DNA from 3 places in the Virgibacillus ihumii genome. Region 1 is predicted to be linked to each of the others. Evidence: riboswitches for the same ligand, from Rfam matches in the RefSeq annotation. Region 1 holds a riboswitch; each other region holds the start of a gene.
The links. Region 1 has a riboswitch for thiamine pyrophosphate ahead of thiW (energy coupling factor transporter S component ThiW). Riboswitches for the same ligand answer to the same signal wherever they lie in the genome.
Positions count from the first base shown of each region.

Region 2: linked by a shared signal. The riboswitch ahead of thiT (energy-coupled thiamine transporter ThiT) and the one ahead of thiW (energy coupling factor transporter S component ThiW) in region 1 are both predicted to bind thiamine pyrophosphate.
Region 3: linked by a shared signal. The riboswitch ahead of HUX68_RS16440 (ABC transporter substrate-binding protein) and the one ahead of thiW (energy coupling factor transporter S component ThiW) in region 1 are both predicted to bind thiamine pyrophosphate.

Region 1 is NZ_CACVAN010000001.1:3,056,067-3,066,391, forward strand. It holds gene HUX68_RS14920 (LysM peptidoglycan-binding domain-containing protein) at 1-420, shown strand, start outside; gene HUX68_RS14925 (YaiI/YqxD family protein) at 546-992, opposite strand; gene HUX68_RS14930 (sugar O-acetyltransferase) at 1,125-1,664, opposite strand; gene HUX68_RS14935 (squalene/phytoene synthase family protein) at 1,948-2,766, shown strand; gene HUX68_RS14940 (hypothetical protein) at 2,827-3,015, opposite strand; gene HUX68_RS14945 (hypothetical protein) at 3,143-3,577, shown strand; gene HUX68_RS14950 (MerR family transcriptional regulator) at 3,756-4,496, shown strand; gene thiE (thiamine phosphate synthase) at 4,664-5,269, opposite strand; gene thiM (hydroxyethylthiazole kinase) at 5,273-6,043, opposite strand; gene thiD (bifunctional hydroxymethylpyrimidine kinase/phosphomethylpyrimidine kinase) at 6,044-6,847, opposite strand; gene tenA (thiaminase II) at 6,844-7,533, opposite strand; TPP riboswitch at 7,592-7,695, opposite strand; gene thiW (energy coupling factor transporter S component ThiW) at 7,704-8,192, opposite strand; TPP riboswitch at 8,283-8,397, opposite strand; gene HUX68_RS14980 (phosphotransferase family protein) at 8,521-9,444, shown strand; gene HUX68_RS14985 (DUF4064 domain-containing protein) at 9,468-9,890, shown strand.
Region 2 is NZ_CACVAN010000001.1:382,672-392,996, forward strand. It holds gene HUX68_RS01855 (YceI family protein) at 1-65, opposite strand, end outside; gene HUX68_RS01860 (DUF6884 domain-containing protein) at 244-714, shown strand; gene HUX68_RS01865 (hypothetical protein) at 720-1,043, shown strand; gene HUX68_RS01870 (N-acetylmuramoyl-L-alanine amidase family protein) at 1,218-2,036, shown strand; gene HUX68_RS01875 (M3 family oligoendopeptidase) at 2,202-3,986, shown strand; TPP riboswitch at 4,051-4,154, shown strand; gene thiT (energy-coupled thiamine transporter ThiT) at 4,274-4,849, shown strand; gene HUX68_RS01885 (hypothetical protein) at 5,323-6,744, shown strand; gene HUX68_RS01890 (Glu/Leu/Phe/Val family dehydrogenase) at 6,894-8,273, shown strand; gene fdhD (formate dehydrogenase accessory sulfurtransferase FdhD) at 8,391-9,203, shown strand; gene fdhF (formate dehydrogenase subunit alpha) at 9,216-10,325, shown strand, end outside.
Region 3 is NZ_CACVAN010000001.1:3,323,875-3,334,199, reverse strand. It holds gene HUX68_RS16475 (GerAB/ArcD/ProY family transporter) at 1-88, opposite strand, end outside; gene HUX68_RS16470 (spore germination protein) at 92-1,630, opposite strand; gene HUX68_RS16465 (DUF3231 family protein) at 1,759-2,766, shown strand; gene HUX68_RS16460 (hypothetical protein) at 2,775-3,245, shown strand; gene HUX68_RS16455 (ABC transporter ATP-binding protein) at 3,285-4,022, opposite strand; gene HUX68_RS16450 (ABC transporter permease) at 4,024-4,782, opposite strand; gene HUX68_RS16445 (thiamine-binding protein) at 4,782-5,072, opposite strand; gene HUX68_RS16440 (ABC transporter substrate-binding protein) at 5,069-6,076, opposite strand; TPP riboswitch at 6,193-6,303, opposite strand; gene HUX68_RS16435 (S8 family peptidase) at 6,521-7,849, shown strand; gene HUX68_RS16430 (endonuclease) at 7,937-8,845, shown strand; gene HUX68_RS16425 (copper resistance D family protein) at 8,904-10,049, opposite strand; gene HUX68_RS16420 (aldo/keto reductase) at 10,284-10,325, shown strand, end outside.

The DNA.
Region 1 (10,325 bases):
GGTGAGCCGTGGGCAATCGCACCAATAAATGAGGTCCGTGATGTATTGGATTTTGCTGTAACGGTCATCCCTCCCGAAAAAATTATGATGGGTGTACCACTGTACGGACGCGATTGGAATATCCCATGGGTGGAAGGAACCACTGCACAGACAATCAGTCCTCAGGAAGCGGTGCAGCTTGCCGTACAGCATGGCGTACCGATTGAATACAACGAGGAATACCAGGCGCCATTTTTCCATTATACTGATGAAACCGGACAGCGACATGAGGTGTGGTTTGAGGATGCCCGCAGCATGCAAGCTAAATATGATTTGATCAAGGAATACAACCTGCGTGGCCCAAGCTACTGGGTACTGGGTAATGCCTTCCCGCAAAACTGGGCGGTTCTGCAGGATAACTTTTCTGTACGGAAATTATAATGACTCCGAAAAATCACCTCTGATACGACTGATATTGGGGGTGTTCTTTTATTTCGTATTTAGTTGCAGCCCCATGCTCGGAGGTTGATATGCGAAGTTCACAGGCAAAATGCTACGGGGAAAACTTAAATCAATTCCTCAAGTTTACTCCGGAAAAGTTCCGTGAATTTCTGTTCATCTTCAGAGGTGAATGCTTTCGGTCCCTTGGTACGCTTGCCGCTTTTACGTGCCATTGCGCTTAAATAGCGTGTCTGCAGGAGCTGATCGATATTGTCGTTCGTGTATGCAAACCCCTTGTGATGCAGGACAGTACACCCTTTTGCCAGTCCAAGTGAAGCCAGTCCGTAGTCTTGGGTGATAATTATATCGCCGCTTCCGGCTAACTTCATAATCCGGTAATCCGCGGCTTCAGCACCGGTATCAACGTAAATCGTCTCAACACCAGGCTGCTCATCATTAGGGGAAAAGTGGGCAAAGCTCTTGACGATAACCACAGGCACCTGGTAATCCGCAGCAATCTCAATAATGACATCCTTTACCGGACAGGCATCTGCATCCACGTAAATCTTCAACACGAATCCCTCCAATCTTTTACAGGCTATTGTAGCAAATAAGATAAGGACAGACCATTTTCTATGAATGACTGGCTTTCTTGGATCCATTGAAAACATACCGCTTCAACTTGCAGGAGCGGTATGTTTCAATTAAACATCCAATTTTTTAATAATCTTAGCCGGATTTCCGCCAACGACAACATTATCGGGAACGTCTTTTGTGATAACAGCACCCGAAGCAATTACCGCATTATGTCCAATTGTCACACCTGGATTGATGACTGCACTGCCCCCGATCCAGACATTATCCCCGATGGTTACCGGTTTTCCATATTCCTTTCCTGCTATCCGCTCGTACGAGTTTAGTGGATGTGTTGCGGTATAGATATGAACCCCCGGGGCCATCATGCAATTGTTACCTATTCGTACCTGACAGACATCGAGAATGACACAGTTAAAGTTCGCATAAAAGTTTTCCCCGACATGTATGTTGTATCCGTAATCACAGTGAAAGGCAGGCTCAACTTCGATGTTTTTGCCAGTAGACCCAAAAAGCTCTCTGAGTAATTCGTGGTGTCGTTCACTCTCGGTTTCATTTGTTCTGTTTAATAGTCTGGTCAGTCTCCGTGCGTTTTTACGTTCCTCTACCAATACAGCGTCTTCTGGATTATATAATTCTTCATTCAGCATTTTTTCTTTTTCCGTAAACAAAGGGATTCCCTCCTAATTGGCGCAGTTGCTTGTATATCCTATTCATCATAAAATAAAATTAAAGCAAATACCAATCGGGAAGAGAAACGTGTATGGGGGGAGGTGGTGAAGCACAGGGGAAAATGAAGCGGGCATACGATGTGGTTGAGAAGAAAACTTCACTACTTTGCACAAAAGAAGCCGTTTTGCAGGACCTTCCTATTTTGATATTATTACCGGGGGATTTTTGTTATAATAGTATTAATTAAGGGAGGCGTAACGGTTGAGTGAAGCAAAGAAACTTGAAAAAGATGCGATGCATATTCTGAAACTGACAAGCAGAACGTTCTACATACCGATAACATTGCTGAAGCCGGTATTGAAAAAAACAGTCGGTTCGGCATATTTGTGCATGCGGGCAATTGATGAAATAGAAGATCATGAGGAGTTGGATAAAGAAACAAAAACATCGCTGCTCCGGTCAACTAAAATTCTGCTGCAAAATGAATTTGATCAGGATGCATATCGTGAATTGCTGAAGCCGTACGAAAAGCTCCTGCCGGAAGTTACACTCAGGCTTGGTGATTGGCTTGAAGTTTGCCCTGAAAGTATCGTCGAACAGGTTAAGAAATCGACCAGCGTCATGGCCGGCGGAATGGCCGACTGGGCAGAAAAGGGATGGAAAGTGAAAACGAAAGAAGATCTGGATGATTATACATATTATGTTGCCGGATTGGTTGGTGTCATGCTTTCTGATATTTGGGAATGGTATGACGGCACCACGACTGACCGTGATTTGGCTATTGGATATGGCCGTGGACTTCAGGCGGTCAATATTTTGCGGAATCAGGATGAAGACAGTGAGCGTGGTGTAAATTTTGTTCCAGATGGCTGGAGCCGTGATGATATGTTCCATTACACGGAAAATAATCTTGGCAAAGCAGATGAATATATGAAAGATATTAATACCCGTACCATTAAAGTATTCTGCCGGATCCCGCTTGCTTTGGCAAAACGGACGGTTAAGGCATTGAAGGAAGGCCGGGAAAAAATATCACGTAATGAAGTGGAAACGATTGTGGAAGATATTAAAGAAAAATAATTGAAAAGTTGTTGATTTGTAAGAGAGACTGCTTTGATGCGGTCTCTCTTACTATTTAGTTCAGTGCTTATTCAGCAGGGTTTTGACGCCCAGCACCAGGATAGCTATGGCGAATACAATCATTGTCAGCCCGCCGATTAACCCAAGTACATCTGCTATTGCCTGGGTGATGACCGCCGATGTCGGTATAAGGGTAAGTGCGTAACCCGCGACGATGCTGGCCAAATATACAAAAACCAAATCTCTCATTTTATAATACCTCCTGTTAAAAAGTCTTTCATATTACGATATGGCCGGATGTCCAATTTTGTATGGGCAGCAGTAATACTTCATATTTTGAATCTGTTGTGGAAAGGTAGACATATGGAGGTGAAATATGAAAAAAATAATGCTGGTTACGCTGGCGCTTTTATTATTTGGAACAACAGCAGGATCGGTTCGTGCAGGTTCAGTTGAATGCCCAGAACCGAGTGATTTGGAAGAAACATCTATGGACGATGAAAAGGAACTAAGGAAAGCACTGGAAAAGATTATTCCAAAAGTTTATGCCCAAGGCGATGACGCTGACATGTACAGTGAATGGAAAATCATCACTGCAAAGTCTTTTCCAAAAACGGTTGGAGACAATCACAATGAAGTTTACTATGAAATGGCCATTAATTTTTGCGGTAAAGATGTTGCTGAAAAGTCATGGCTGGTCAGGATTCATTTTCCGAAATGGGAAGGGAAAAGTGCCAGCAATGCAGAAGGTCAAATTTTCCTTGCCAAAAATAAAGAAAAAGGTTGGTTTGTCTGGTTCCGATATCATTAATTATTATGGGATACCACTATCCAATTCAAATAAGGGATAGTGGTTATTTTTTTGCAGTTTAACACATCTTTCGTACTGTACAACCAGTCTTGGCAATGAAAAAAGTTTTTCAATAAAATGTATTGACTCTAACGTTACGTTATACTTTATAGTAACAATTGAAGGGAGGTTGCACTGAATGAAAGTAAAAGAGGTTGCCAACTTGGTCGGTATCAGTGTGCGCACACTGCATCATTATGATGAAATTGGATTACTGACCTCGGAAGAGACAACCGAATCCGGTTATCGAATTTACTCCGTTAATGATTTGGAAACATTGCAGCAAATATTATTTTTTAAAGAACTCGGCTTCCCTTTGAAAAAGATAAAAGAAATTATCGGCAGTCCCTCATTTGACAGGCAGGAAGCGCTGGAGATGCACCGTAACCTACTGTTGGAGAAACGAAACAGACTCGACAAAATGATTGCGACGGTTGATAAGACCATTCAAGATATGAAAGGAGAGATTAAAATGAGCAATAAAGAAAAATTTGAAGGCTTTGATTTCAGTCATAACCCATACGAACAGGAAGCACGTGAACGCTGGGGCGATAAAGCTGTTGATGAATCGAACGCCAAAATCAATAGCATGTCCCAAGATGAGAAAAAAGCATTCGGAGATGAATTCAATGCCATCTATAGAGACCTGGCAGCAATTCGTCATGAAGCACCGGATTCTGACGTAGCTCAGGAAGGTATTGAAAAATGGTACCATTTCCTGAATAGAATGGGCAGCTATTCCCTGGATGCTTTCAAAGGACTCGGGCAAATGTATGTGGATGATGAACGTTTCACTAAGAACATCGACCAGTTTGGCGACGGGCTTGCAGTGTTCATGCGTGATGCGATGGCTGTTTATGCTGATCGGCATAAAAAGTAGTCTTCACTCTATAAATCGTATTGAAAAGAAAAAAAGTGGCATCTTTTTAAAAATGGATGCCACTTTTTTGGTGTTTGGTACGATAATATTAATGAAGAGGTGATTTCCGAAATAACAAGAATTTTCCGCACAAACTCTATGACCCAATGATTTGCGAATTCATTTGGCTAAAGCCGCTGCACTGCCGCATTAATATCTGTTGCCTTCGTTACAGCCGAGATCACTGCAACACCATCCGCCCCGGCATCCATTACCGAAGCAGCGTTATTTTCATTGATTCCGCCAATACCTACAATCGGTTTGTCCGGATATTCCCTGCGAAGCTGCTCAATCCACTCTGGACCAACAGGCATTTTCGCATCCTTCTTGGAAGAGGTGTGGAACATGGGACCAGCTCCAAGGTAATCTGCCAGGTGAATCGGGCTTGAGCTTACTTCTGACTGGTTGGAGACAGAAAGGCCAAGAAATTTATCGGGAAACGTCTCCCGCACTTGTTGAGCGTCCTGATCATCCTGTCCGACGTGGATTCCGTCAGCTTCCAATGGCTCCACTAAGTTGAGATCATCATTAACAATAAATGGTATGTCATAACGGGAGCACATCAATCGCAATTTTAATCCGAGCCTTAGCTTGGCATTGCCGGTCAGGGCGTCGCTGCCCTTTTCCCGGAATTGGAATACGGTGATACCTGCGTCAATTGCAGCTCCCAATATTTTGACAGGATCTTCATCACAATTTTGACTGCCCATAATCAGGTATTTTCGAAGATTCATAAACTAAATCCTTTCCAATTTGTTAGTTTCGAGTGACAAGGCATCAATAAATCGCGGCAGAAACGTTCCTGGTCCATTTACTTCCAGTCCATTGGCGGCAAATTCTGCAGCCAATCCGTAAAACCGAAGCGCAGTGTGTGCCTGTTGATCAATTGAATCGTCTGTTGTCAGGCAGGCTGTTAGAATAGATCCGAGCAAACAGCCGGCACCGGTTATTTTTCCAAGGATTGGGTTGCCGGTGTCATTGTAGAGAATCTTCTCACCGCTGCAAATGACATCGGTTTTTCCGGTGACAATTGCGGTGGTTTGATAGGTTTTCGCAACTTTTAAGGCAATATCGTCGGCATTTCCATCACCCAATGATTCAACTCCTTTTGTCTCCCAGGGAATTTGCACAAGGTGGGCGAGTTCACCGGCGTTCCCTTTAATGACGTCAGGCTGAATTTCGTTTAAGATCCTTTTTACTGCATCCGTGCGAAATGGAGTGGCTGCAACTCCAACTGGATCAAGTACAACCGGAATTCCCTTTTTATTAGCTGTCTTACCGGCTGCAATCATTGCCGGGATTTCCGGTGCAGTTATTGTTCCAATGTTAATCAGGACACCATCGGCAGCAGAAGCCATATCGTCTGCTTCTTCTTCGGATTTTGCCATAACCGGTGCACCGCCAAAGGAGAGCAAACCATTTGCTGTAAAGTTCATAACCACCTGATTTGTCAGATGATGGATTAAAGGCTGCTTTGCCCGTACTTTGTTAATGATTATTTTATTCAATTATTTCACCTTTTCCTGGCGCAATGCCCAATGGTTTGTCGGACCGCTCCCATGTCCAAGTGGGAAGGAGTCGCGTATTGCTGCTGTCACAAAGTTTTTTGCTTTTTCTACAGCTGCAGGTAACGTTTCCCCTCTGCCGATGTATGCTGTAATCGCGGCAGAGTAGGTGCACCCGGTTCCGTGTGTGTGTTTCGTATCAATCCGCTCCGCTTCAAAGGTGTTTACATTTTCGCCATCATATAAAATATCAACAGCTTTACCTTCCAGATGACCGCCTTTTACTAATGAGGCACCAGCACCGTACGTATGGACGATTTCTTTTGCCGCCTTTTGCATGGCTTCTGTACTTTCGATCTTCCATCCGACAATATCTTCTGCTTCCGGCAAATTAGGTGTTATCAGCGTTGTCATTGGCAGTAGCTTTTCTCTCAAATAGCGGCGGGCGTCTCTGGCAATTAAAGGATCACCGCTTTTGGCAACCATGACCGGATCCATAATAAATGGAGCATCCAAATCGGTTACATTTTTGGCGATTGTCTCCATCATTTCCACCGTGGCAATCATTCCGGTTTTGAATGCGTGAATTGGGATGTCGGAAGTAACAGCATTTAGCTGTTCTTTAATCATTCCGACGGGCAGATGGTGAACCTGCTTGACCCCGGTTGTATTCTGAGCAACAACGGATGTAATCACAGACATCCCATATGCCTGCAGCTCCTGGAATGTTTTTAAATCGGCCTGAATTCCGGCACCGCCGCTTGGATCAGTGCCTGCGATGGTCAGTACACTTGGAATATGGTTCATTTGCTGATCACCGCATCTTTCAACGGCCATTCTTCACACGTATAGGCCATTTCCCAGAATGATAGTTCCAGCTGGCAGCTCTTGCGGAAAGCTTCTTTCATCTTCTGTTGTTGTTCAAATGAGGAATTTTCGGCAATTTTATCTAGCCGCTCCCGCATTTCCGTTGTTATTTTTCCAACCTCTTCATCTGCGTAAAAACTGATCCACTGGTAAAAAGGGTGGTTTTCATTTGGTTGATATTTTTCCATTAGTTCCTGACCGATTTCCAAATACGTCCAGGGACATGGTAAAAGCGCACACAGCGTTTCACCAAGGCTTCCCAGTTGTGCATGGTACATCATGTGTTTGACATAATGATCGGCTGTTGGTGGAAGCGGGTATCCCTGAAGTTCATCATATCCGACCCCGATGTGATCGCAAAAATTGTGGTGCGGGTGGATTTCACTGTTCAGTACGAATTGAATCTGCTCATCGAAGAACCGCATATCATCACGTAAGTCACATTTCGCGACTGCGATGCCATAAATGCGAATAAACGCATTCAAATATTCAAAATCAGCTTTGATATAGTGGGCAATTGCCTGATCCGATACATCACCTTTCCCGATTCCATCAACAAACGGATGGTCAAAAATGGCCTGAAATATGTCTTTATTTTCTTCGCGTAAAACTTGTGAAAATGTCATGAAAAATGCCTCCTTGAAATGGTTATGGAAGCTGCCGGGGAATTATTAGAAGGAGATTGTGAGTCCGTAACTACTTCCCTTGCGCAGGAATTATCCTGATCAGGTTCCAAGGGACAAAGGAATATCCTTTTCTCAGCCAAAACAGCGCCCCCAGCAGTCTTCCGAATTATTTAATTTTCTAGTGATAAATGCCGCTGATTCATTTTTGCGACAACAAGCCAGCCGATGCATGCACCGGATACACTGCTGACAAGAAATGATGGGAGAAAAAATAATGCGCCGGCAGAACTACCCATCAAGAGGTTAGCAATAGGGGCCGAAGCGAGTGCGCCGAGTATCCCTGTTCCAACCGCTTCGCCGAGTGCCGCCATACCTTTTTGGCCCGTTTTTTTATAAAGTGTTCCGGCTAAAAAAGCACCGATCATGCCGCCGGGAAAAGCGAGCAGTGTACCAAGTCCCAGCATATTCCGGAGCAGACCAATCATGAATGCAATCACTACAGCCGGACCTGGCCCAAGTGTTACTGCAGCCATCACATTAACGGCGTGCTGAACAGGATAAGCTTTTGCAACACCCGCCGGGAACCAGAGCAACTGGGATCCGATTACCCCGATCGCAACAAATACAGCCATCGTCGTCATTAATCTGGTTCGGTTCAATAAAACCCTCCTTTCATTAGGGGGACTGTTCCTGGGGAAATAAAAAAGTCAGATCCGGTGAAGGACCTGACTTGAAATAGTCTGCTAGAAAAGAATGCATGTCTACTTCCCTCCGCTGGTATTAACCAGATCAGGTCCATAAGAGTCAGAAAGCTGTTTTGCGCTTTCCTCTCAGCCCGCACTTTGGGCACCCCTAGTAGTGAGATTGAAATTATTTAACTGTTCAAAATAAGCATAACAAAAGAATATCGGTTTGTCATGGATATTTTGAGAATCACGAAACTTTTTATATAATTAATCGTATTACATGATGAATGGAGGCTGCTGAATGATGACCAATACAAAATTATCAAAACAAGTGCTGGATTGGGTCGTTGATAATACGAATCCAAAAGCAACGGTTGAATCGTTCCAACAGTTGAAGGGGAGTACATCATCCACCCTGCATCGCATCTCCCTTCAATCAGGTCAGAAATTAAATCACTACGTGGTCCGACAGTTTGATAATGAGGAATGGCTGGGAGAAGAGCCTGATTTGGCACATCATGAAGCGGAATGTCTCCGAATGGCAAAGAAGACAGGGGTTGTAAGTCCGGAATTTATTGCATATGATAAAAATGGTGATATTTGCGGTAACCCAACTATTCTGATGACATATCTGGATGGTGAAGTGGAACTGAATCCCAAGTGGATGGACCAGTGGCTTTATGGACTGGCGGAAGCATTGGAGGCTTTTCACGGAATGGATGCCGATGACTTTCCATATCGGCACAGCAGCTATAATGATATTTTTTCATTTGAAGTACCAGCTTGGACGAATGTTTCAACAACATGGAAAAAGGCTATTAATCTTTTAAAAGGTCCATGTCCGGAAACGAGGGAATGCTTTATACACCGGGATTATCACCCGGCAAATGTGTTGTGGAAAGATGGGTCGGTCAGTGGTGTTGTGGATTGGGTTAATGGCTGCAAAGGTCCCCGTGGCGTTGACATCGGTCATTGTCGGGTGAACCTTGCCATGTTATATGGAGTGGAAACTGCGGATGGGTTTCTCAGGGAGTACAGGAAGCTTGCCGGGTCAAAGTTTACATATGAGCCATACTGGGATTTATTATCAGTGGCGGATATGCTGGTTGGTCCGCCGGAGGTTTATCCTGGCTGGGAAGCATTTGGTGTTACCGGGCTGACTAATGAGATGATGAAAGAAAGGCTCGATCGATATGTTGTCAGCCTGATGGAGCGAGCCGGGTGAAGTTAAAAGGAGGAGAAAATGGAATGGAGCGAACAGGAGAAATTGTACTATCAATCATTGGAGTTGTATTATATGCTTTATGTGCATTTGGGGGCTTTGCTGGAGCAGCGTTCTTAAACAATGAACAGCTTATGTCGAATCTGGCAAATGACATGGCCACCCCCCAAATGTCAGCAAGTGATTATATGGCTGTGTTTGAAACTATGTCGGGTGGCATTATGCTGTTTGCGATTGTGTCTGTAGTATCTTTGATATTAGGAATTATTGCAGCAGTTTTTCTTAAGGGAAATAAAAAGCCAAAAGCAGCCGGAATTATTTTGATTATTACATCTGTTCTGGGTACGATTGTAACCGTTCTTGGTGTTGTAATACCAGCAATCTTTTACTTAATCGCTGGAATTATGGCACTGGCACGCAAGCCAAAACCGGCCCAGACACTGGAATAGGATATTTTTAAGAAGAGCAGTCCAAATGAGGCTGTTCTTTTTTGGCAGTTAAGAAAGTATAAAATCCTTTCTTACTGCATAAGCGCAACTATGGCTATTACTGAAAAGCTTGGTGACAACCAAGTTTTCTAAGTGGAAAAATGACTGGTTTAGTGGAGAGCATCGCCTGATACGACACAAGTATCAACCGCACGAGCGAAACATCAACCGCACGGGAAGAACATCAACCGTATGAGCGAAACATCAACCGCACGGGAAGAACATCAACCGTATGAGCGAAACATCAACCGCACGGGAAGAACATCAACCTTACGAGCGAAACATCAACTGCACGGGAAGAACATCAACCACATAGGCGAAACATCAACCTCACGAGAAAAACATCAACCTCACGAGAAAAACATCAACCTCACGAGAAAAACATCAACCATTACG
Region 2 (10,325 bases), 2.7 Mb from region 1:
ATATGTTTTACCTGAAATCCTAATTCACTGTGAACTGTGTCTACATTATACGTTGCTTTTGTCAACTTTATCCCTCCAAAAAAAATTATATACTTACTTTATGTAACTTAGTATATAATTATAAATTACTGCTGTCAAGTAATTACAAGAAAAAATTTTGATTTCAAAATAAGTTTTACCCATTAATTGATGGTAATAAACATTTCTTCCATGCTATACTAAAATAAAAAGAGGTTTTTACATATGAAACAACTCAGCATCATTCCATGTGGCAGGAAAAAGATCTGGGACAGATATGAAAATATCGGCGCAGTACAGGCGAGTGATGCTTACATTGGCACATTGCATCATTTATGTCGTAATTATGCGGAGGCATTTACTGATGACTGGGTAGTTTTATCAGCCAAACATGGATTTTTATTTCCCGAAGATATTGTTCCCGGACAGTATAATGTAACATTTAATCAAAAAAGTGATGAAATCATAACCAATCACAAATTGCGGGAGCAGGTACAAAAGAAGCAGCTTGATCAGTATGATATGCTTGTGATATTAACTGGAAAAAAGTATAAGCCAGTAATAAACAGTGCCTTTAATAAAGATCAGCCACGAACGTATCCGCTGCTGCAATACAGTGGCATTGGTTACATGCAGCAGGCGCTGAAACAAGCGGTTCAGGATAATGAGCCGATTCGAATGAAAGACAGGAGTTAGTATAAATGGATCGAATGACATTTATTATCGCGGTTTTACTTGTATATATGATATACATATCATTTAAACACAGGGAAACATTCAGGAAATTGTCTCTCCTCCAGAATATTGGGGTGCTGATTACATTCTTGGCATCCATCGCTATTTTTGGAAGTCTGTTTTACTTCGGCGTAAATTATTTATCAGATTTGTCGCCCGGATGGTTTGTTGGTTTAGTTGTTAAGATTGTCTATGCCTTCTTTGTGATGATCAGTGGTGTAATAGCATTTAGTGCAGTAGCATATAAGATCTCGGATGGGCTGCTCCCGGTTAAGCGTAATCAGGAGTAACGGAAACCCTCACATAAAATTTGTGGGGGTTTTTTATATCCAGCCAGTACCGGTTTTCTGCTTGAGTGTGTTTTTTTTTAAGAAGTATTGCCACCTATTATTCCCGGTGAACGATAGTATAGGTGAATAGGTAGTCGGAATTTCCTCCCGAAAAATCATATAAGGGGGAGTAAAATGAAGCCGATCGTTATTATTGATCCGGGACATGGCGGGAAGGATCCCGGGGGCGGGTCAAACAGACACTGGATTGAAAAAAACCTTACGTTATCCATATCGCTTTATCAGTATGAACGATTTAAAACGCTTGGAATACCAGTTGCGATTACAAGGGAGGCGGACGTGACACTGTTCCCGGCAAACCGGACACGGATTGTGCGTGAAAGCGGTGCGGAATATTGTTTTTCCAATCACATTAATGCCGGCGGTGGTGACGGGGCTGAAATAATTCATTCCATCTATGGCGGGAAAGGTTTACCTAAGCAGCTTGCGGAAGGGATTCGCTCTACAGGACAAAATGTACGAAGAATATTCACACGGACATTGCCCGGTAATCCAAGGCTGGATTTTTATTATATGAACCGTGATACAGGTCATGTAAAAACAGTCATAATTGAATATGGATTCGCTGATTCATCTGCAGATGATGTACGTCAACTGAGACAGAATTGGGAAAAATATGCTGAAGCCATCGTGAAAGCTTTTTGTCTCTATATTAATCATCCATATAAAAAGGGAAGAGACAATGCTGCTGCAGAAATGGAACGAAAAGAATTTCTTCAGCTTCCATCAAATGCAAAATCGTGGCGGGTGTATCCATTGAATGTTACCCCTATCAGGGGAAATGAAAAAGGGTTCCTGCGTCCTGCAAAGTTTGGCGGTCTTACGTATAAAGTGCTCGGTAATCCACAGCTGCATGTATATACCATTCAAACACGTGACTTTGGGAAAGTACAAATATATGCCCATCCTTCAACAGGGGCTGTCTTGTCATAAGGCTTTTCGTAAAGCTTGTTTATTGGATTTTCCGTCAAAAAATAAAAAGCCTGGATGCATATCAACTCCAGGCTTATTATTAATAGGCCGTAATGCCTACTGAACAATGTACGGTTTTTCGCTATACTAAAAATAAAGAAAATTTAAAACGGAAAGGAAGATTTGATGCAACAAATTACGTACAACCCTGCATGGGATATTGATGTGATTTTTCCAGGGGGAAGCGACTCCGCAGAATTACATACATATATGAATGATATTAAACATGATTTGCAAGCGCTTGCAAATGCGGTCGAGGAATTTGATCCGGTGCAGGTAAGTCGTGCTGATCAGATAAAGAAAGTAGCTGATTTACTTGAAGGTACACAAAATAAAATGGGAGAGGCATTTGCATTTATCAGCTGTATCAATGCGCAGGATGTTCACGATAAGAAAGCAAGTCTGCTGGTTGGAAAAAGAAGTGAACTGCGCGCCGAAATGGAAGCCGTGAAAACGAGTTTTGAACAGAAACTGACAGCAATTCAGGACCAACAGTGGGATGAACTGCTAGGCGATCCGGCGATTCGGGATCTGGCTTTTGTGTTGGGGGAATATCGGAATAAGGCGAATGAACTGCTGTCAGCTGATAAGGAGAAATTGATTAATGATTTATCGATTAGTGGATATCATGGCTGGAGTCAGATGTATGATACGGTGACAGCCAATATGCGTGTTGAAATTGAGGAGAATGGTGAAACGAATTATGTTTCTGTCGGTCAGGCATCCAATAAAATGAGTGATCCTGATCGTGGCGTCAGGAAACATGTTTTTGAACAACTGGGGAAGGCATGGGGAGAAAACGCCGACTTTATTGGGCAAACTTTGAATCATCTGGCTGGCGTTCGGCTGCAGACGTATAAGCACCGCAACTGGAAGCATGTGCTGAAAGAGCCGCTTGCTATGAACCGTATGCAACAGGAAACGCTTGATGCGATGTGGAATGCGATTAATCGGAACAAACATCATTTTACCGACTTTCTGGCCAAGAAGGTAGAACTGCTTGGCCTTAAAAAGTTGAGTATGTACGATATTGGGGCTCCACTGTCAGAAACCGTGAAAAAAACACCGTATACGGATGGAGCCAATTTTATTGTTGAGCAGTTCAGTAAGTTCAGTCCGAAAATGGCTGATTTTGCACAGATGGCTTTTGAGGAAAGGTGGATAGAAGCTGAGGATCGGCCCGGCAAACGTCCTGGCGGGTTTTGTACGAATTTTCCAGAAAGCAAGCAAACACGGATTTTCATGACATATTCCGGAACATCATCCAATATCGCAACATTGGCACATGAACTTGGGCATGCATACCATCAGCACGTTATGAATGATATGCACGGATTGAACCAGGGATATGCCATGAATGTTGCGGAGACAGCTTCCACATTTGCTGAGATGATTGTTTCCGATGCATCTGTTAAAAATGCCCGAAACACAGAGGAAAAAAAGGTGTTGTTGGAGACGAAAATTCAGCGCAGTATTGCCTTTTTCATGAATATCCAGGCGAGGTTTCATTTTGAACAGCAGTTTTATGAGGAACGGAAACAGGGAATAGTGCCAGTGGAGCGTTTAAATGAAATGATGATTGATGCGCAAAAGGATGCGTATGGGGATGCGCTTGATGAATATGATCCAAATTTCTGGGCGTCTAAATTGCATTTTCATATCACAGGTGTACCGTTTTATAACTTCCCGTATACGTTCGGGTATTTGTTCAGTCTTGGCATTTACGCACATGCTCAGAAAATGGGGGGCAACTTTGAAGATGACTATATTGCGCTGCTTCGTGATACTGGTCGGATGACGGTGGAAGATTTGGCAGCGAAGCATTTGGATGTTGATTTAACCAAGCCGGATTTCTGGGAAAGCGCTATTTCTCTTTGTGTAAATGATGTAAATGAATTTCTGAGCTTATAACAATACGTTTGTTATTACCATTCAGTTAAGTTATAATACAGATAACATAAAAAGCAGATTAATAGAAGCCTGCAGGGGGAGCCGATTGGCTGAGAGTGAACGAGAAATTGTTCTTACCCTTCGAACCTGTTAGTTAATACTAGCGTAGGGATGGTGGCTTTTTTTGATGGATTACAGCAGTAATGTGAGTGGATTCCCCATCAGGAAGCTTCCCCTTGGCATTGCTTTTTTTGTGAAAAATTCCGTCCGGCAGGTTTTGGACCGACGGGAAAGGGGAGGTTTATTGAATGCGTTCGAAACGTACACTGTTTTTGGTGGAGGTTCCTATTTTCACGGCTCTGGCGTTATTGCTTGATACAATCCCGTTTTTATCATTTAAAATATGGGCACAGGGTGGTTCGGTTTCGTTTGCAATGATTCCAATTTTTATCGTTGCTTTTCGATGGGGAATAAAAGGCGGATTGTTGTCAGGATTTTTGTGGGGTGGATTGCAAATCATGTTTGGCGGATTTATATTGACTCCACTGCAGGGATTTCTTGATTATATTGTAGCCTTTACAGTACTTGGAGTGGCCGGTGCTTTTGCGAAACCGGTTCAGAATGCTGTCAATAAGGGCAATGGTAAAAGCACTTTCCTGTACATTGCCCTGGGCGTGTTCGTCGGTTCAAGTTTACGCTTTTTGGCACACTTCGCAGGAGGTATTGCATTCTTTGCGGAGGCAGCTCCCGATGGACAACCGGTTTGGCTGTATTCACTGTTGTACAATGGTTCCTACATGCTGCCGTCATTTATTCTATCTGCTGCTCTTGTGTTTCTGTTATTTTACAAGCAGCCGCGAACATTAATTGAATCAACCCAATAAAATATATCACGCATCAAGAATAGTCCTTTGCACGCGAGGGGCTATTTTTCTATACTTAAGATAGAGGTGATACAAATGAGAGAGTTGATCGGGCAGTGCCAGTCTTGTGGAAAAAATGTCTATTGTGAAAATGGCTTTTTTGACGGAGTTCAGATTGACGGCAGGTTGCTGTGTAATGATTGTGCTGAGAAGGAAGATACAGAAACATAAACTTGAAAAGATGAATTTTGGCAAGTGCATTTGAGTCGTGTGGCTCACAAATTTATGAAAACGCGCATATCCAACTCAAAATCACGAATATACGTTCTGGAAACGAGAATAAATGACTCAAAACCGCGAATATCATACTCAAAACCGCGAATATATTTCATAAGCTTTTGACATTCAATAGGTTCTGTTCTTTTAAATGCATCTGACACCACTTCCCTACGATGTGCATAGGCTATAGCACACTAAAAAAGGAAGTGGTTGCGATGGAGCTGACTATTTCGCATTGGTTATATGGTTTATTTACGTTAATCATCATTTTAACGATGATTTTCCGAAAAGGTGTGGTGCTCCCATCATTGCTTGGGACATTTGTTATTGCTTGGGTATATAACGGCAGTATTGTGGATGGGTTTACGTCCATTTTTAACGCCAACCTGGTTGCAGCGAAAGAACTTTTCAGCATTTTCCTGATTATTACATTTATGATGGCATTACTGCACTCGCTTCGTGACCTTGGTGCTGATCGCAGAATGATTCAGCCGATTCAAAAGGTGATGGTCAACGGACATGTTTCATTTTTTGTTTTGATTGCTGTGACGTATGTCATATCACTGTTCTTCTGGCCAACACCGGCAGTTCCGCTGATTTGTGCGTTGCTTGTGCCGGCAGCAATCCGGTCAGGGTTACCGGCGTTGTTAGCAGCGGTTGCTGTGGCATTAGCGGGGCAGGGGATGGCATTGTCATCGGACTATATTGTGCAGGTCGCTCCAAGTTTGTCGGCAAAATCCGCTGGAATTGATGTTGGACTAATAACAGATAAGGCATTAATATTGTCGATTATTACCGGTGCTGTGGCAATTGGTCTTGCCTATTTAATGTACCGAAAAACGATTCGGACAAAAAACAGCCCGCAAAATGAGGTTGAATTAGAGGCAATGCAGGGTGCGAAAGAATCAGCAAACAAGAACCACGCTGCCCATCTGCGTACGTGGAGCAAAGTGTTTGCGGTGCTCGTTCCGGTTTCGCTGCTGGCAGTCGTTATTTTCATGATGTATTCAAAGCTTCAGGCAGGAAGAATGAGCGGCTTTGAAGGTGGTGACGGGGCAGCATTTATTGGTGGTGTAGCTGTTATCTTGCTGTTACTTTCAACGGTCGCATTTGGCCGGCATCATGCACTTGATTATATCAGCAATTATATTACGGAAGGTTTTGTATTTGCCTTTAAAGCGATGGGACCGGTAATACCGATTGCAGGATTTTTCTTCCTTGGGAGTTCCGATTTTTCCGGAAGTATTCTGGGAGTAAGTGAAAAAGCGCCAGGGTTACTTTTTGATCTTGTTCAATCCTCACAGCAATATCTTCCCGAGAGTGCACTGTTTGCTGCTTTCAGCATTCTTGTTATTGGAATCATAACCGGACTTGACGGCTCAGGTTTTTCCGGTCTTCCGTTGACCGGTGCGCTTGCTTCATCATTAAGCAGCGGTTCCATTGATCCTGGCACACTTGCCGCAATCGGGCAGATGGGCTCCATTTGGACCGGTGGCGGAACGATTGTCGCATGGTCATCCATGATTGCAATTGCCGGTTTTTGCGGCGTTTCCGTCATGGAACTCGTCCGCAAAAACTTCATTCCGGTTATTCTGGGGCTCTTAGTTTCGACTGTTTTGGCTGTTTTCCTTTTTTGACGGAATCCGCAACCTCCATCAAAGTTGGAAATCGTTGGCTTTTTTCACAGCCTTTTTGATACACTCGTTATATATGTATTCATGAAATAAAATCGATTCGCTATCAAACATGGTGAAAAAACAAGTTTTCTAATGATGGAGGTTATGTTATGGTACAAAGTACTACAGATATCGTGAAAAAATCACTGGATGCATTGCTGGATGATAAGTCTTTTTTACCGGAAATGACAGGTCAGTCAAGACAAAAAGCATTTACTTCACTCGTTTCTATTTTATCTACTCCAAACCATGTCAGTAAATCATTTTTGCGGGTTACGCTGGAAGATGAAAAGGTAATCCGTATTCCCGCCTTTCGTGTGCAGCATAATAATATTTTAGGTCCATATAAAGGAGGAATCCGATTTCACGAATCGGTTGAAGAAAATGAAGTAATCAATCTCGCCTCGCTTATGACGTTAAAAAATGCGCTGCATGAAGTACCGTTTGGCGGCGGTAAAGGCGGAATCATGATAAATCCACGGGAATACAGTGTTCGGGAGCTCAATTTGATTTGCAAAAAATATGTGCAGTACTTCAGTGAAATTCTTGGTCCGGACAAAGATATTCCTGCCCCAGATGTCGGTTCGAGTGCCAGAGAAATGGACTGGATGATGGGTGAGTACAAGAGCATCCGGCCTGGCTTGCCTTATCGCGGCAGTTTTACCGGTAAAAGTGTCCTGAATGGTGGTTCACTGGGGCGGAGAGAAGCTACCGGAAAAGGTGTATATTTTACTTTCCGTTATATGCTCCATAACTTTGTAAATGAACAGGAAAAATGGCTGGCTGAACGGGATAACATTTTTGCAAAAACTGCACTGAAACATAAGGATAAAACACTGACAATGGCGGTTCAAGGTTTCGGGAACGTCGGATCTGTTGCAGCTTTGGAAGCTTTTCAGTGCAATTATATAAATAATAAAATTGTTGCTGTCAGTGACCGGCATGTAACGCTGTATAATTCCGATGGTTTGGATATACCAGCACTGGTAAAATACACATCCAATAACGGCGGGGATTTGCCTGTTGATGGCCATCAGCTTGAGGAGGCGGATGTCAAGGCGGACATTCAGGACCGGGATGATGTATTAACGCTGGATGTTGATGTATTGTGCCTGGCAGCATTAGGCGGGCAGATTCATAAAGATAACGTATCAGATGTCAAAGCCCAGATAATTATCGAGGGAGCCAATGCCCCTATTACCACTGAGGCAGACCGTTATTTGAGTGAAAACGGTGTCATTATTGCACCAGACATTCTGACAAATGCCGGTGGTGTGATCGTTTCTTATTTTGAGTGGCTTCAGGGCAGAGAGACTCAGTTTTTCAGCGAAGAAGAAGTGTATAAACGATTATTTGATAAAATGAAAGAAACTTTTGATACGATATTACCGCAGTTTTTCGGTGATCCCTTTCCACTGCGTCAGAACTGTTATATCCATGCTGTAATGAAAATTTCCACCATTCTGTACCGGCAGGGAAAATTATATTAAACGAAAAGACATTCTGCACGAGCGGAATGTCTTTTTAATAAATAGATATGTTATAATATTCAGTGAATAGGAAAATTAAGGTCAAAAAAGGATTTGTCTATGGAGGGGAGGTTATCGATGGATGATAAAAGTCTGTCGTTATGGTCAACGACTAAATACCATAATCATCTGAAGGCAACGGAGTATGATGAGATTGCCAGGGAAGCCGCGGTTACGATCATGATAAATGGTGAGCAGTATGCAACGATTGTCTGTACACCTAACGAAATCCGACAGCTTGTTTTAGGATTTTTAGCTTCTGAGGGATTGATTCGTACCGCGGAACAAGTGCTGAAATTAACAATTGATGAAGAGAAAGGCTTTGCTTATGCGGAATTATCCACCCGGGTTGAATTTGCGAAGCGAACCGAACGCTGGATTGGGTCATGCTGTGGTAAAAGCAGGGAGTTTTACTTGGAGCAGGATGTTAAAACGGCGAAGACAATCTATTCCTCCGTTCAATTTTCAGCAGAACAGGTCTATCAGTTGATGGTAGACTTTGATAAAAAGGCTGAAGTATATGGGCGGACAGGCGGGGTTCATCAGGCGGCAATTGCATCAGCTAATGGCATCATCGCATCTGCCATTGATATCGGCCGCCATAATGCACTTGATAAATTGTACGGATATATTATGCAGAACCGAATTTCACTGAAAGATAAATGTATTTTATTCAGCGGCCGGATTTCATCGGAAGTTATTTTAAAAGTTTCCAAGATTGGTGCCGGCGTATTAATTGCCAAATCAGCACCGACCGATCTTGCACTAAAGCTTGCTGATGATCTGCAGATAACAGCAATTGGCTTTGTCAGGGAGAATAAATTGAACGTATATACCCATGAAAAGCGTATCAATGGAGATTCTTATCACGATGTTTATTTTTCAAATTAAGGAGGGGATGTCGTGCTTAACCAGGATCATATTATTGTGAAAATAAATGGGGAAGAGTTTCTTGCTGATCCGGGGCAAAATCTGCTGGATTTAATTAATACAACAGATGTATTTGTGCCGCAGATATGTTATAACGAAGCATTGGGACCGGTTCAAACATGTGATACCTGCCTTGTCCAGGTGAACGGTGAGCTTGCTAGAGCATGCGGCACTACGGTGGAGTCCGGAATGAATGTCAATACAAAAATTGACCAGGTCAATGCTTCCCAGAAAGAAGCGCTTGATCGGATTTTGGAAAAGCATGAGTTGTATTGTACCGTTTGCGATTACAATAATGGAACATGCGAGATTCATAATACAGTAGCTGAATTTGGTCTGGAACATCAGTCACGGCCATTTCAGGCAAAACCGTATGAAGTGGACAATTCCAGTCCTTTTTACCGGTATGATCCGGATCAGTGTATTTTATGCGGCCGGTGTGTGGAAGTCTGTCAGGATATTGAGGTCAATGAAACACTTTTGATTGACTGGAATCGCGAACAGCCACGCGTCATTTGGGATAACGATGTACCGATCGATCAGTCCTCGTGTGTCAGCTGCGGACAATGTGTTACGGTTTGTCCGTGCAACGCATTAATGGAAACGGATATGGTCGGTGAGGCAGGTTATATGACCGATCATGGTCCGGGATTATTAAGGTCGATGATTGAGGTAACCAAAAAAGCAGAACCAGGCTATGGTCCGCTGTTTGCTGTGTCAGATACGGAAGCCTCGATGCGGGAAGAACGCATTGAAAAGACCAAAACAGTCTGTACATATTGTGGTGTCGGCTGCACATTTGATGTCTGGACTAAAGATCGAAAAGTGTTGAAGGTTGAACCACAGCAGGATTCACCGGCAAACGGCATCTCCACTTGTATAAAAGGGAAATTTGGCTGGGATTACGTGAATTCCGAGGAGCGTCTGACTAAACCGCTGATTCGTCAAGATGAATCTTTTGTTGAAGTGGAATGGGACGAGGCATTGGATTATGTTGCAAACCGTTTTGCTGAAATTAAGAAAGACAAAGGTGCTGATTCACTTGGTTTTATTTCATCATCCAAAGCGACCAATGAGGAATCA
Region 3 (10,325 bases), 270 kb from region 1:
GGACACCAACACCGATTACAATGGAGGGAATAGCAATCATAATCTCTTTGTCGGTAATTTTATCGTCCCCGTACTCAAACCGATCCATCCATCATCTCCCCTTCTTATCAGCAGACTTTTTATCATTCGGCAGCAAATAACCCGGACGTTTCGTCAATACCGGAATTGGTGCCCGGAACACAAGGTCCTTCCAATCCCGAATAAACGTCGGGGCATATGGACTCGAATACGGAACACCGATACTTTTCAAATTGACAATGTGGATATTGATCATAATATACGCAAGGATGATACCATACAGCCCCAATATGGCTGCTGCAATCATTACGCCAAAACGAAGCACCCGAAACGATATGGCAACACTGTAGGCGGGAACACAGAACGATGCGATTGCCGTCAGCGCTACGACAATTACCATTATCGGACTGACAACCCCGGCATTAACCGCTGCCTCACCTATTACCAGCCCCCCAATAATCCCGATGGTCTGCCCGATTGCTTTTGGCAGCCGCACACTTGCTTCCCGCAGCAGTTCCATGGTAAAGCCCATCAGGAAGGCTTCCACGACAGATGGAAATGGTACCCCTTCACGTGTCGCGGCAATCGAAAAAGCAAGCTTGGTAGGAATCATCCCCTGATGATATGAGGTAAGGGCAATGTATAAAGCTGGCGCAAACATTGCCAGAAATGCTGCCAAATAGCGCAGCATACGCAGCCCCGTTCCAATCCACCACCGTTCATAATAATCCTCGGGGGCCTGCAATGTATTTCCGATTGTTGCGGGAGCAATCAATACAAATGGCGTGCCGTCCAAGATGATGGCAAATTTTCCTTCAAGCAGTGATTCTGCCACTGCATCAGGCCGCTCTGTATTCATCATTTGCGGAAATGGAGACAAAAAGCTGTCTTCAATCCACTGTTCAATATAGCCTGATTCAGGCGCACTATCCATATCAATCGAGGAGAGCCGACGTTTCACCTCTTTTAAAAGATCCGGGTGGATAATCCCGTCCACATATGTAAGTGCAAGTTTTTTCTTGGAACGGCGGCCGACATCATACGTTTTAAAACGCAAATTCGGGTCACGTATATATCTGCGGATCATAACCATGTTTGTCCGGAAGTTTTCGATAAAACCTTCTCGGGGGCCGCGAATAATCGTTTCGGATGGAGGCTGATCAATCGAACGTGTTTCCCATCCTTTCACATCCGCGATGATCGCTTTACGGACACCATCAACATATAAAATGGCGCTTCCATAAAGTAGTGCATTGGACACGTCATCCAGATTTTTTCCGGTACTGACATCACTGATTGAAACAAGTTCCTGCTTGATATCGTGAAATAATTTCGTATTTGATGATGGAAGTTCTTTCCACTCAGCCATTACCTGCAAATTTTTCAGGATATTATCGTTGATCAGATTTTTGTCGACAAGTCCATCCATAAAAACAAGGGCACATTTATGATCTGTATGACCTGCAGTGAATTCACGGATTACAAGATCATTCGGTTCCTCCAGCATTACTTTGAGATTGTAGATATTTTTATCAAGGTCTTTATAGACATCCAGCGTGAAATCTTCCTGTTTGTCTTGTTGCTTTTTGCTTCGTCTGGAAAAGAACCCCATTTCACTCCCCCTTATCAACAAATCCTTTCTCTTTTGTTTCCCAACTCTGCCTTTTTTTATACAGCCGTATAAGATGGCACTTTGCGTCCACACTATAGTAATAACTAGAAAAAGGAGATGAGCTTTACGTGGAGAACCATACCAGTAATATTCCCCTTACCGCTGCGGAAATTTCCTCGCTTTGGAATTCCTATCAAAGTGAAACAATGACGATTTGCGGTTTGCGTTATTTTCTTCAAAATGTTGAATGTGAACAAACAGAAGCTTTATTGACCTTTGCACTTGAAAAATCACAGAAAAACAAAGAAATATTGCAGCAATTTTTCCGTGGTGAGGGCTACCCTGTACCGCAAGGATTTACCGATAAGGATGTCAACCTGGATGCACCGCGATTATTCTCAGACAAATTATATATTTATTATCTTTTGCATATGTCGATGATTAAATTGACCATGAATAATTTTTCACTTGTAGTATCTTCCACGTCAGATGTCATTAATTATTACAACGATAACGTTAATCATCTTCAGGAGTTGCATATAAAGGCGAAAGAATTAGCAAAAGAAAAAGGTATATATATTCGCGATCCGCATCTTCCAAAACCTGATCAGATTGATTTTGTGAAGAAACAAAGTTTTATGGCCGGGTGGTTCGGGGATCGACGTCCTTTGCTCGGCCAGGAAATCACCAGCCTTGTATACAATTCCAAACGAAATGCATTGGGACAGGCGCTAATCACCGCCTTCAGTCAGGTTGCCAAGTCGAAAGAAGTAAGAAAATATTTTGAACGCGGCCGTGATATTTCCGGCAAACAAGTAGAAGTTTTTAAGTCCATTTTAAGTAAAGAATACATTTCAGATTCAGCTTTTCTGCTGACTTCAGAAGTTACCGACTCAACAACAGCACCATTCTCCGAAAAATGTATGATGTTCATTGTTACCCTGCTCAGCGCATCCGGTATAGGTCAATATGGTACTGCCATGTCAACGAGTTCCAGACATGACCTTGGTGCTCAATATACACGTCTGATTGCAGAAATTGCCAATTATGCGGATGATGGGGCTGATATCATGATTAACCATGGCTGGATGGAACAGCCCCCGATGGCAGCTGACCGAAAAGAATTGGCGAAATAGGGCTGCTTATGGAAAAAGGGAAAAACAGAGACAAACTGGAAGTACTGTTCTGGAGCATTGCGCTTCCAGGATTCGGACAATTGCTGAATGGAGCATACATTAAGGGGTTACTGTTAGTCGGGCTGGAATTTTTAATTAATGTAATGGGAAATTTCAACCAGATTATTATTTTAAGCTTTCACGGTGAAATACAAAAAGCAGTAGAAGTGACAAATTACGGATGGCTGATGTTCTACCCATGTTTGTATTTCTTTGCAATTTGGGATGCATACAAAGATGCAAAGGGTGAAAGCAAACCATATGCATTTCTGCCTTTTGTTTTTTCGGCTTATTTTGTAACCGTTGGGGTTATTTTTTCTGCCGACCTGAAACTGTTCGGTATTCTGATTGGACCGGTCTGGCTGCCAATCCTGTTTTTACCGGTTGGTCTTTTGGCAGGCGGCATCATCAGGTGGATATTATTAAAAAGATCGGAATAACGCTTTTCAAAGGATTAAAAACCTTTAAAAAGCGTTATTTTAATGATTATTCTGCAGTTGGTGGTAGATCATTTTCTTCCATTCTAAGAATTCCTCCGAAAGCGTCAGATTCTTATTTCTTGGACGTTCAAAAGGAATTTGGAGTTCTTGTTTAATGGTAGTTGGTTTTTGCGACAGGACGATGACACGATCCGATAAGTAGATCGCTTCTTCAATATTATGGGTTATGAACAGAATCGAACGCTGATAGGACTGCCAAATCGACAACAGCCACGCTTGCATATCAAGCCGGGTGAATTCATCCAGCGCTGAAAATGGCTCGTCCAAACAAATCAGCTGCTGGGGACTTAACAGACTCCGAACGAAGGCAGCACGCTGCATCATTCCACCCGATAATTCATGCGGATAGGCTTTTTCATACCCTTTCAGACCAGCACGGTTTATTAATTCCAGTGCCTTCCGTTCATCCTGATCACCAGTTAACTCCGCCCCAAGCATAACGTTCTGCAAAATCGTTCTCCAAGGCAAAAGCGATGGAGCCTGCGGAGTATAGCTAATACCTCCGCGCTCACCGTTCATCCGCCTTCCATCCAGCCATATATCTCCGGAATCAGGATTGGTGATGCCGCCGATCAGATGGAACAGCGTACTCTTTCCGCTTCCGGACGGACCCAAAATGGACACAAACTCCCCATCTTCTACAGATAATGACACTTTATCCAAAATCGTTTGGCCGGCAAATTTTTTCGTCAAGTTCCTAATGCACAGTTTTGTCATGTTAACTCCTCTCCGGCCGCCATTTAACCATAATCCGTTTAAGCAAATTAATGAAAGCGAAAAACACTAAGCTCAAAGCCATAATAAAAACGATGGCCACGAAAACCCGGTCTGTCTGAAATGAAGAAGAAGCAAGCGTCATATAGACACCAATTCCCTCTCCGGCGCCAAGCCATTCGGCAATGACCGCTCCCATCACACTGTATGTGGCCGCGATTTTCAACCCGGAAAAAACAGAAGGCAGTGCATATGGCCATTCCAGCTTCTGAAAAACCTGACGCCTGCTTGCTCCAGCCATCTGCATGTAATGCTTCAAATTGGTGTCCGTCTGGCTGAAACCGTCCAATGCAGCAACAGCAATGGGAAAAAAACAAACTAATATAATAATAATTAATTTTGGCAGCATCCCGAATCCAAACCAGATCACAAGCAGTGGTGCAAGAACAATGATCGGGATATTTTGCGATAAAATAATGAGCGGATAAAAAGCTTCCCGAACCGATGGAAGCAAATGCAGGCAGCAAGCGACAGCGATTCCGAATGAACTGCCAAGTACAAAACCCATCACAGCGAGTTTTATCGTGGCTGTTAAGTGGGGACGGAACTCTTCCCATCCCCCCACTCCTGCCTGCCAAATTTGTGATGGCGCCGGCAACAGCCAATCTGGGATTTGAAAAAACCTGCTGGAAAACTCCCACAACAACAGAATGATAAGGAGAACCGCGGCAGGCTTCCACCCCTGTTTCATGACCTGTTTCATTATCGGTATTTCTCCGTCAGATCACTCATGGTAATGCTATCAGGTTTATACAGCACTTTAACTTGTGAGATAACACTTGGAGAGCCGAGTTCCTCCATTTTCCGGTTCATTTTTTCGATGACTGTCAATAATTCCGACAATTCGCCTTCCATCGTTGTTTCCAGTGGATGCACTTCATACTTAACTCCCGCCGCATCGATGCTCTCAATCGCTGCATCCACATACGGAATAACATCTTCTCCATTTTCAGTTTTAGGTATAATTTGTATACTGACCAGCGAATTACTCATGATTCATCCTCCTCATTATTGGGTAAAAATTCATTCGTAAATGCTTCTTTACTGTTCAGTTTTTTATCAAGCAAATCATTGTTGTACATCCAGTCAGCATAGTTCTCCCAAACCTCAAGCTTCTGAACACCCCACTGCTCAGCATCTGCTTTATATTTTGGCGATAACCATTTCTGACTTGCTTTTACCAATTCAGCGTCAATTTCCGGAACCGCATTGATTAAGATCTCAGCAGATTTTTCCGGGTTATCGATTGCAAAGTTATATCCTTTGGAAACTGCTGCCATGAACTTTTTGACAGTTTCCGGATTGTTACTGATCATATTTTCATTCGTAATCAGCAAAGGTGTGTAATAATCAAGTTTCTTGGAATAATCCGTCAAGTACAGCATGTTCAGTTCAACACCGCGAAGTTCGGCCTCAACTCCGGTCCAACCATAGTAAATCCAGGCAAAATCAACATCCCGTTTAACCGCCGTGAAAAAATCTGTGTTACCCATATTGATAATGTCGACCTTGCTGAAATCCGCTCCGGCTTTTTTCATCAGGGATGACAAAATCGCCTTCTCCACCGGGGCACCAAACCCGCCATATGTTTTTCCTTCAAAATCTTTCAGTGAATTAATGCCTTTTGATTTCGGAGAAGCAAATCCGGAAGTATTGTGCTGAATGACAGCGGCTATCGAGACAATTGGAACATCCTGAACCCGTGCTTCGGTAACACCTTCCTGATAGCTTACGCCAAAGTCTGCTGTACCTGCTGCCACTAGTTGATTGGAACCTGCTTCACCAGGCATGATAATTTCCACATTCAACCCTTGATCAGCAAAATATCCTTTTTCCTTCGCTACATAAATGCCTGTATGATTCGTGTTCGGTGTCCAATCCAGCACAATGGAAACATCTTTCAAGCTTCCCTCACCTTTGGACTCCTCTGCTTTTCCGTTATCCCCACATGCAGTAAGAACCAGCAAAAAGCATAAAACGACCAGTATTTTCTTCAACATCCATTCCTCCTATCCGTTGTGGAACAATCTGTTTGCCGACAGGCGCAATGGAATATACAGAAAATAAAAAACACCATAGGTTCAATACCTACGGCGCACGCAAAGTTTATACATATCCTCATCAACATGTTCCCTACGCCGGTCTCAACCAGATCAGGTTCCAAGGGTCAGTATCTATCGGATACAATCTCAACCAGCATACACTGGTCCCCCCACAACTTGTATTATTTAAATGTCCAATTGTATTCTAACAGATTGATAGCGCTTTAACCAGCCCTTAGTTTTAATATTCTATCAGCAACTTTTTCAGTTCTATCAGTATTTCACACGACAGTGTTTTTCGTACAAGCGCCTTTTTTGCTTGATATCCTAACAAACACCGCGTCCACTATTTTGTTCAATCATAAAATATATCGAAATGAATAAAGGAAGGTGGATTATATGTTAGGATTTTCGATGATTCAGCTCATCCGAAATCACGACAAAAAGCTTGACAAAAAGTTGCGGCAAAGTCTGTTACACTTGTATCGGCCTTTTCGCCGAATTCCCTGTTTTTTGCATCGTCCCATCGAGAACTTGATGAAAAAGTTCAAACGATATCCGGTTGTCATCGAATTCGAAAATAAAGATGTCCCTTTATCCTCAGCAGTAAACAAAGCCCATCACGTAATGAAACCGGAAGCCCGATCCGAACTGATACACCAGTATCACAGCATTTGCTGCTGTTCAGCAGTGTTAACTGCCTCGACAATCGAAAAACTCATGAACAGCGATTGCAGTATTAAAAAAATTCATTATGACCGGGAAGTCACTGCCCTGTTGGATGTTGCTTCGCCAGCTGTGCATGCAACTCAATTGAATGAACAGGGGTTGACCGGAAAGGACATCAATATTGCTGTCGTTGATACAGGTATTTATCCGCATGAGGATTTGAAACAACCATCCGATCGAATTGTTGCCTTTAAGGATTTTATTAACAACCAGACAGAGCCATATGACGACAATGGACATGGAACACATTGTGCCGGGGATGCAGCAGGTAATGGTTTTTCATCAAATGGAAAATATAAAGGCCCTGCGCCCGAGGCCGGCGTTATCGGCGTGAAAGTACTCAATCAAATGGGATCAGGATCGCTTTCCACAATTGTTGCCGGAATTCAATGGTGTATCGATAATAAGCAAAAACATCAAATTGATGTGATTTCCCTATCATTGGGTGCGGCAGCGGATGAATCAAATTGTAACGATCCACTTGTTCAAATTGTTGAACAGGCGTGGGCAGCCGGAATAGTTGTTTGTGTCGCTGCAGGAAATTCCGGTCCCGATCAGCGAACAATTGGTACGCCTGGAATCAGTTCCAAAGTGGTCACAGTTGGAGCAATGGATGATAAAAATACAACCGACCGAGCCGATGAACAAATTGCGTCCTTTTCCAGTCGCGGTCCTGCGTGTGGCGAGGAATCCAAACCGGATTTACTGGCTCCCGGAGTGAATATTATCTCTTTACGGGCCCCCGGTTCTTTCCTGGACAAAACGTCCAAGTCAGGTCGGGTAGACAGTAATTATTTCTCTTTATCCGGCACATCAATGGCGACCCCAATCTGTGCAGGTGTTGCTGCCCTTATATTACAAAACAATCCGGGTTTTTCTCCAGACCAAGTAAAGCAAAATCTTCTTCAAGGTTCAGTTGACAAGGGATTGCCAGCCTATGCGCAAGGTGCCGGGTATTTGGATGCAGAACAAGCTGTCAAAAATAGTAATGGTAATTAAAGACCAGATTGGTTGAAATCCTATTGGGGTATACACCGTAATATAGTGGTATACCCCTTTTATATTCTGGTGCGAGGAGGAATAATAATGCAGCATTTAACTTCTCAACAAGAGGAAAAATTCATCCCGGTGACAACTGATCGGCAACGCCTCAACAAGATTATCGCCCAACATTCGGACACGAAGAAAAAGATCCAGAAGGACAAAAAGGCTTATTATGACGAGAAAGAAGATCAGCGGATTATCAAACAATATTACCAAAACATCGATTTTAATCATTCCAATGAAGAATTATTTCAATCGCTGAAACAACTTCTTTCGGAAACCCATACAAATCATTTGGAGTACGATCCAAGCGAGTATGTGTATCCATGGGTTGATTTAAGACCAGACGGAAACGTGGCCAGCATTTATTCGAGAATAAAACGGCAAACGGAAGAAGTACTCAAAGAAGACTACGAAACCTCATTAAAACGCAAAGAACAAATGGAAAAAGTACCGGATGATGAACAGAAAGAGCGTAAACTGAAACAGATTGAGGAAGATTTCAAATATAACTGCGAACATGCTGTCCCGCAATCCTGGTTCAATGAACGAAAGCCGATGCGTGGGGATCTTCATCACCTGTTTACGTGTGAACCTGCATGTAATTCAACCAGGAGCAATTACCCGTATTATGATTTTGCCGATTACAAGCCTGAAAATCAACCTGAAGCATCGTGCGGTAAAGCGGATGAAGAGATGTTTGAACCTGCACATGCAAAAGGTGCGGCTGCAAGGGCCATGCTGTACTTTTTAATCCGGTACCCTGATGAAATTGAAAAATCGCATCTGGAAAAGGTCGATACAAACATATTGTTCAACTGGCACCAGAAGTTCCTGCCGTCTCTTTATGAAAAACATCGAAATCTGGCAATCTTTAATATTCAGGGGAACCGTAATCCTTTCATTGATTTTCCGGAAAAAATGAAGCCCCTAAAGACGGAAATGATATAGCTTAACATAGAAAAAGGCGTTTCGGCGTAAGTAAATTTATCCGAAACGCCTTCATTTTTTACTGTATCCCCATCATGATCCCAAAATAGACGGACACCACCATCAACAACGAAGCAAAAGTCGAAACAAAAACAGATTCTTTCTTAACGGCTGCGATAATCGTCAGTAATCCGAATAATACACCCAAACCAAATAATAAATAACTCTCCATGCCAAAAATTACCGTAACATTAAAAATACCGGTACTTTCAGCATTATGGATAGTGCTTATAAAATTTCCCTCATATATCGTTTTGAAGAGTGGAGATGCTCCATATGATTTGATCAAAGTGTAGATCTGATGCGGCGGCCAGGACTGCCCCATGAACGCTGTCAACCCAAATACAATTAACGCATATACACTTTCCAGCCGCCCCCATTTCAATGGATTAAATGATTCTTCATGATGTTTTTTTCGAAACAGGATTCCATTGAGAAAAGCAAACAACACCAGTGAAATAATAAATATATGTTTGATAACCAATGCTTGTCCATAATTAACAACAAGACTGTTTTGGTATTCCTGCAATACCGTTGCATTCGGATCATCATACGAATTTATATCAATTGTCATAGTGAAATAGCCGGCCACCAGCGTAACAGCCAGACAAACAACAGCAACCGGCGTGAACCATTTCAGAAATGTTAACCAGTTCGTTTTATTTTTGGAAAACCAGCTTGCCACAAGTAAAAGCCCAATCCATACGGTAACTGCCAGAAAATGAAAGGAATGTGCCATAAATCCCTGCCATTCTGTAATGGTTGCTGCATGGCTTGACATTGTGTAACTAAACAGCATTAACAATGTTAGAACAAGCGCCCATGTAATGAAGTGTGTCTTTGTTTTCAACTGCCTGGCACCTAAAACACAAAGCAGAATCACCGAAATGAAAGTAACAAACATCCATGCTTTTCCGATTTCAAATGTCATGATAACACCTTTCAAAATCGGCCACAGATCTTTATTCCCCGCCAGAATGTTCGCGGTATTAAAAACCGGCAAAAACGATGTTACAGGTATTAACACGGCAGCGAGATATAGTACTTTTTTCGGAATATCCATTGGCGGTTTTTTATCTTCCGGAACCAGGAACAAAATCAGCGAACCCATTAGAACCGAAAAACAAATGTATAATATAAACTCTGTAAATGAGATTAGCAGCACTTAAAATCACCTCAACCTTATTCATTCCGTTTACTGAAGAACAACCAGGCTATTAATATGACTTCGGCAATCACCAGAAATATAATAATACCATTTTCAAAGAAAGATTGCTAAATATCAAATGTAATAGCATTATTATCATAAATGAGTAAGTCACAATCCAAGCAGTCCAATAACATCTTATCCAAGAGTATGATAGCATACTGGTAAATCAACAAATTAAGGAGTGAGTTAATGACAAACCAAATTCCCGAAATTACACTTAATGACGGCACC